3 regions of the Citrobacter tructae genome follow, and region 1 is predicted to be linked to each of the others. Evidence: riboswitches for the same ligand, from Rfam matches in the RefSeq annotation. Region 1 holds a riboswitch; each other region holds the start of a gene.
What was found. A riboswitch is a leader RNA that binds a small molecule or an ion and turns the genes downstream of it on or off. The one in region 1 is predicted to bind thiamine pyrophosphate.
Positions count from the first base shown of each region.

Region 1 (2,265 bases):
CGCTAAGGATGCCAAACACGGCGACCAGCACCGGCAGGATCAACGTCATTGCGCACAGGCGCAGCAGCGCCATACGTCCGGGGAAACGGCGACGATAAAGCGCGCGGGCGAGGAAGATTGCCGGAATCACGGATAGCGCGGCGGATAAAAATGCCTGCCAGAAGGAAAAACGTACCACGTGCCACAGGTAGCTGTCCTGCCAAAGCGTGCGCCAGTCTCCCTGGGGGGCGTTAAGCCACAGCGCCAGAAATGCCGCCAGGGCGACAGCCACTATCAGCGTAGCGGCCGAAAGCCCTGGGATCAGCCAGCCGGGAATTAACGGCTGACGGCGCGTTGCCATGCGTTAATCCAGGTTTGACGTTGAGTAGCGACCTGCTGCGGGGTGAATTCCAGCGCGGTAGACGGTTTTTCCAGTTGCGCAATGCCTGGGGGAAGCGTGACCTGGGTCACTGGATACATCCAGTTGCCGGTTGGAATCGCATTCTGAAACGCCGGAGAAACCATAAACGTCAGGAATTTTTCCGCCAGTTCAGGCTGCTTGCTGGCTGCAGTGCGCGCGGCGACTTCAACTTGCAAATAGTGTCCTTCGCTAAAATTGGCGGCGGCGTAGTTGTCTTTCTTCTCTTCGATGATGTGATAGGCCGGGGAAGTGGTATAGCTCAGCACCAGATCGCTTTCACCCTTCAGGAACAAGCCGTAAGCTTCACTCCAGCCCTTGGTGACGGTGACGGTTTTCGCCGCCAGTTTCTGCCAAGCCTCAGGGGCTTTATCGCCGTACACTTTCTGCATCCACAGCAGCAGGCCCAGACCCGGCGTGCTGGTGCGCGGATCCTGATAAATCACGCGCCATTTCTGGTCGCTCTCGACCAGCTCTTTCAGGCTCTTCGGCGGATTTTTCAGCTTGTTTTTGTCATAAACGAAGGCGAAATAGCCGTAATCAAACGGGACAAAGGTGTCGTTTTTCCAGCCACCAGGAACAACGACGGCGTCGTTCGCCACATTGCTTTTGGCGAACAGTTTGGTCTGCATCGCCGCATCGAGCAGGTTGTTGTCCAGACCGAGCACCACATCGGCTTTACTGTTTTTTCCTTCCATGCGCAGGCGGTTAAGCAGCGATACACCATCTTCCAGTGCTACCAGCTTCAACTCGCAGTTGCAGTCGGCTTCAAAGGCTTTTTTGATGGTTGGGCCGGGCCCCCAGTCGGCGGCGAATGAATCATAGGTATAGACAGTCAGAACGGGTTTAGCGAAGGCAGGCGCTGCGCACAACAACAGCAGGGGAAGACATTTTTTTAACACTTTGCACCTCAAGAGTTGGGTGGCAAAGGACTTGAGTTGCAGCCTCAAATCCCTTCGCCGGCATTATCCGGATCAGGTTCGACGGGTATTTTCTCAGCCCGCGCACTCGGCGCAGCACCCCGTTGAGAACGGCGTTAGTGTAATGATTTTGTTGCCCGGCAGCAATTAAGGATCCGGCGGCGCAAACCAGGCCGATTTAAAATCAAACCAGCCGAGGGTATTCATCCGTAGCCCGCGCATACTGCGCTGCCCTTGAATGATCAACCAGTGATGGATCAGCGGCACAATCGCTTTACTGGCAAGCAGTTGCTGGCACCATGCCGCAAGGCTCATTTCGCCGGTTCGCCAGCGGGCGGCATCGCTTTCCCAGTCCAGAGAAATACAGTTTTGTAGCAGCGGGACTTCGCATAAATGTGCGAACAGTGAGAAGTCCAGCGGCAAGGTAAAGTTGGCGCTGTTGAGCCAGATATCGCTGACGGTCTCGCCTGCGTGCCATTGATCGTAGTCGATCTCCTGAATATTCAACTGTACCTGATGCTCCGCCAGCAACGTTTTCATGATCTGCGCGATAATCCGGTGTTCGATGTGATCGCGGTAGTAGGTGATCGTCAGCGTTTCCAGCCCGGCTGGTTTTTCACCATGACCGGGTTTGGCATGATGCCAGCGAGGCAGTAATCCATAGGCGGGAAACCACAGTCGCTGGTACTGTTCATCGGCGTGGCAGATTAAATTCGTCGGTGAGAGAATGCGGCTTATCCATTCGCGCACCTCCTTATTTGCCCCGCGCTGGGATCGGGAATCAAACAGCATGTAGTAGCAACCTTCTTCCAGACGGCTTTCGATTGCCTTTTCATCTTCCGTAGGTCCTTTGAGCGTTAATCCGCCGCCAGGCTCCTCGGCGATGTCGGGTAATACCCACACATTCACTTCGTCGATCAGCGCCCGGTAGCCAAAATAATCATCAAA
Region 1 is NZ_CP038469.1:2,602,539-2,604,803, reverse strand. It holds gene thiP (thiamine/thiamine pyrophosphate ABC transporter permease ThiP) at 1-340, opposite strand, end outside; gene thiB (thiamine ABC transporter substrate binding subunit) at 316-1,299, opposite strand; TPP riboswitch at 1,331-1,431, opposite strand; gene sgrR (HTH-type transcriptional regulator SgrR) at 1,465-2,265, opposite strand, start outside.

Region 2 (2,265 bases), 540 kb from region 1:
CCACGCGAGACAATACCGGTCAGGCGTTTGGCAGTCATCGGCACGTAACGCAACAGTACGCCCGCGTGGATGGTGAAGTAGTCAACACCCTGTTCAGCTTGCTCCAGTAGCGTGTCGCGGAAGGCTTCCCAGGTCAGATCTTCGGCGATCCCGTTCACCTTCTCCAGCGCCTGGTAGATCGGTACGGTGCCGATCGGTACCGGGCTGTTACGCAGGATCCACTCGCGTGTTTCGTGAATATAGCGCCCGGTTGAGAGATCCATCACCGTATCCGCACCCCAGCGGGTCGACCATACCAGTTTCTCAACTTCTTCTTCGATGGAGGAGGTCACCGCTGAGTTACCGATATTGGCGTTGACCTTCACCAGGAAGTTACGACCGATGATCATCGGCTCTGATTCTGGATGGTTGATGTTGGCAGGGATGATGGCGCGCCCGGCAGCCACTTCATCACGCACGAATTCCGGCGTGATGTTTTCCGGCAGACGCGCGCCAAAGTTCATGCCCGGATGCTGGTGGTGCAACACTTCGCTGCGAATGCGCTCGCGCCCCATGTTTTCGCGGATGGCGATAAACTCCATCTCTGGGGTGACAATTCCCTGACGCGCGTAGTGCAACTGGGTCACGCATTTACCGGATTTCGCGCGTTTGGGTGTCAGTAACCCGCTAAAGCGCAGCGCATCAAGGCCGTCATCGGCCAGACGTTCTTTGGTGTAAGCGGAGCTGCGATCGTCTAACTCTTCGCTGTCGTTACGCGCCGCAATCCATGACTGGCGCAGTTTTGCCAGGCCCTGCTGGACGTTAATCGCCACATCCGGATCGCCATACGGACCGGAGGTGTCGTAAACCGGGATAGCTTCGTTCTCTTCGAACTGCGGATTGTCTTTTGAACCGCCAATCAGCGTTGGGCTGAGCTGGATTTCACGCATCGGAATGCGGATATCCGACTGCGAACCGGTGATGTAGATACGTTTTGAGTTAGGAAAGGCGGTCCCTTCCAACGTGTCGATAAAGTGTTGGGCCTGGGCGCGTTGTTCGCGGCGGGATGGTTTAATTGTGGCAGACATAGCTCATTCCAAAATAAAGTAAGGATATGGCTTGTCAGACGACGGATTGAGTAATGGATGCACGCCGCCTGTAAAGGCAGCAGCATAAAACTGAATTACTCTTGTTCCCTTCGCAGGTATTAGCCTGATCAGGTTCCGCGGATCCCGAATAAACGGTCTCAGCCTACGCTTTCACGTAAGGCACTCCGACAAGAAGTAACCTCAAAAAGAGGTAATGAATGTAAACTACGCGTTAATGCGATAAATCTCAAGCAGGGCGTTTGATCATTGCATTGTCGTGCATCGCATCAAACACCAGCATAATCAGCTTGTCTTCCAGGACAAACCGGGCCTCTAGTACCTCACCGAGATCTGACAATGCCTGTTGAAATTCCAGGAAATTATCGTGATCAATCGCGTTTTCCAGACTGGAATCATAGTAGTCCATGATCAACTGCGTATTGGCTTCCAGTAATGGCCAAATTTTTGTGGCTTTTAAAAGCTGCCCGTTCCCTTCCAATTTATGCAGAATACGTTCATAAATACTGAAGTGTCCGGTGGAGAGGTAGTCGACCAGGCTCTGACAAAAATCATCCAGCGCCTTTTCATTGAGCCGCATGTACGATTCTTTGCCAGGCTTAATGCCAACCAGATTGTAGTAAGCCACGAGCAGGTGCTTACGTACATGTAGCCAGCGATCAACCAGTTTATTACTTCCTCCGACGTGCTCCGTCAGGTTTTCCAGCTGGTTTAGCATGATTGACTCCGCAAGATGGTGTTTAAAAAACTGCTCACCGATAAATGTAAAAATAATGTAAACAACATGCCTGTGAAGCAAAGGTTGCGCAAGAGATATGGATCGTATAATTGAAAATTTAGACAGCGGCTGGTGGATCGTCAGTCATGAGCAAAAATTATGGTTGCCTCGTGGCGAACTGCCCTACGGTGAAGCGGCAAGTTTTGATTTAGTAGGCCAGCGCGCACTTGCGATAGGCGAGTGGGAGGGAGAAACCGTCTGGCTGGTACAGCAGCAGCGCCGTCATGATATGGGCTCGGTACGTCAGGTTATCGATCAGGATGTCGGTCTGTTTCAACTGGCCGGGCGCGGCGTGCAGCTGGCTGAGTTTTACAGCTCACATAAATTCTGCGGCTACTGTGGCCATCCTATGCACCCGAGTAAAACCGAATGGGCAATGTTGTGCAGCCACTGCCGTGAACG
Region 2 is NZ_CP038469.1:3,138,346-3,140,610, reverse strand. It holds gene thiC (phosphomethylpyrimidine synthase ThiC) at 1-1,067, opposite strand, end outside; TPP riboswitch at 1,156-1,265, opposite strand; gene rsd (sigma D regulator) at 1,315-1,803, opposite strand; gene nudC (NAD(+) diphosphatase) at 1,901-2,265, shown strand, end outside.
Region 2: it holds a riboswitch for thiamine pyrophosphate, as region 1 does, so the genes downstream of both, thiC (phosphomethylpyrimidine synthase ThiC) here and thiB (thiamine ABC transporter substrate binding subunit) in region 1, are expected to answer to the same signal.

Region 3 (2,265 bases), 2.3 Mb from region 1:
CATCAGATTTTAGTGTTGCTAAATATCGCCAGCTAAGAAACTGATTCGACGGAAGCTAGAAGCCACGATAGAGGGAAGGGCATAAGGGAACGATAAAGGAAGAGCATAATAGTTTACTTTTATTATTCCTCTAATGTTGATTTTAGGTATTTGGTTTTCTTTTATTGGTGTTTTGGCTAAAGTCTCTTAGATGCTGAAAAACTTGCTTTTCTGCTATTGGAAATGTTCAAGGTAAATATTCATCTTAAATAGTAACTTCACGGTACTAAAAAACATGTTTTTGTTGCTTTAAGCTCAATAAGTGTAGTTCATAGATGCTCTTGAACATGCTTATTTAGCTTAGAGCTATACATTTATAAAAATCCCTTCCTAATTTGATAAAATGAAATCTCCAATCAGAAATCATTCCTTGTCATATTAGGAAGATTTTTTATTTCTAAATTTCATGAGTGAATAATTATGCCCCGTTCGTTGCTCATGATGTTGAATCTAAGCGCCCTCAATGGGTGGCATTCTGGACTGATTTTTATAGTGCTGAACCTACTAATGATACTGTTAAAACGTTGCTTTCTGGCCTTACTAGCGTTGCCTCAAATGATTCAAAATCAATGATTGATATGTGTAAGGAAGCCTTTGATAGCTACATTGCTTGATCGGTGATTGGTTCGTAGAAATAAGGGATAGTAAACAAACCTCGCTTACTGGCGGGGTTTGTTGTTTTGACCTTCCTTTTATCGGTGATGTTAGTTTTTTGGTTCCCTCCTGCCTAGCGGTGAAGAAGCGATAACCGGGCGTAGGATTTGCTTGTCAAATCCGTACTTTCATACGCTCCTGATTCATTAATCGACTGTTCGAGCGGGTGAACACATTGTGGTGATTGATTACGTGATTTGCCTATTTCCAGTGTGATAAATACTGTGATAAATCGAAAATTCTTGCTCCTGTGGGTAAGCCCCGGTTACACTAAACATATACAAATTTTCAATGTGTAACTGATTGTTTTATAAATGAAATGACTCGGGGTGCCCTTCCTGGTGAAGGCTGAGAAATACCCGTACCACCTGATCTGGATAATGCCAGCGTAGGGAAGTCTGACACTGCCCGTGTCCCTTCTTTCACGCGGGCAGGAGCTGAACCATGCAGCCTGACCTGTACAGCCGCGCACTTGCGGCCCACACCTTGCACCAATTTAGAACGCTTTCCCCCCTCACGCATTGCATGACCAATGAGGTCGTGCAGAGCTTTACGGCCAATACGCTTCTGGCGTTGGGCGCGTCGCCTGCCATGGTGATTGAGCCTGAAGAAGCCAGCCAGTTTGCGGCTATTGCCGATGCGCTGCTGATTAACGTGGGTACCCTGACCGATAGACGCTCCATTGCCATGCGCGCAGCGGTTGAACAGGCGCTGCGGGCTAATACTCCCTGGACGCTCGATCCCGTTGCCGTTGGCGCACTGGAGTTTCGTCGTCATTTTTGCCTTGATTTACTCTCGTTTCAGCCCGCCGCTATTCGCGGTAACGCTTCTGAAATACTCGCTCTGGCAGGGATGATCGCGGGTGGTCGTGGTGTGGATACCACTGACTCTGCTGCTGCCGCTCTGCCTGCTGCGCAGACGCTGGCGCGTCGGGTCGCCACTATCGTGGTAGTGACCGGGGAAGTGGATTACGTTACCGATGGCCAGCGCACTGTGAGCGTGACTGGCGGTGATCCGCTGATGACGCGGGTGGTCGGCACCGGGTGCGCTTTGTCGGCAGTGGTGGCAGCCAGTTGCGCGTTGCAGGGTGACCGACTGGATAATGTTGCTTCCGCCTGTAGCTGGATGAAACAGGCCGGAAAATTGGCCACTGAACAATCAACAGGACCGGGAAGCTTTATTCCGGCATTCCTTGATGCTTTATACAACCTGAACGCACAGGAGCAGGCATGAAACGGATTAACGCATTAACGATTGCAGGAACCGATCCCAGCGGTGGCGCAGGTATTCAGGCTGATTTGAAAACGTTCTCGGCGCTCGGGGCTTACGGTTGCTCGGTCATCACGGCACTAGTGGCGCAAAATACGCGTGGTGTGCAGTCGGTTTATCGGATTGAACCTGATTTTGTGGCTGCGCAACTGGACTCCGTTTTCAGCGATGTGCGCATCGATACCACTAAAATCGGTATGCTGGCAGAAACGGATATTGTGGAGGCGGTCGCTGAGCGTTTACGCCGTCATCAGGTGCAAAACGTGGTGCTCGACACGGTGATGCTGGCGAAAAGTGGCGATC
Region 3 is NZ_CP038469.1:336,280-338,544, forward strand. It holds TPP riboswitch at 1,009-1,105, shown strand; gene thiM (hydroxyethylthiazole kinase) at 1,138-1,926, shown strand; gene thiD (bifunctional hydroxymethylpyrimidine kinase/phosphomethylpyrimidine kinase) at 1,923-2,265, shown strand, end outside.
Region 3: it holds a riboswitch for thiamine pyrophosphate, as region 1 does, so the genes downstream of both, thiM (hydroxyethylthiazole kinase) here and thiB (thiamine ABC transporter substrate binding subunit) in region 1, are expected to answer to the same signal.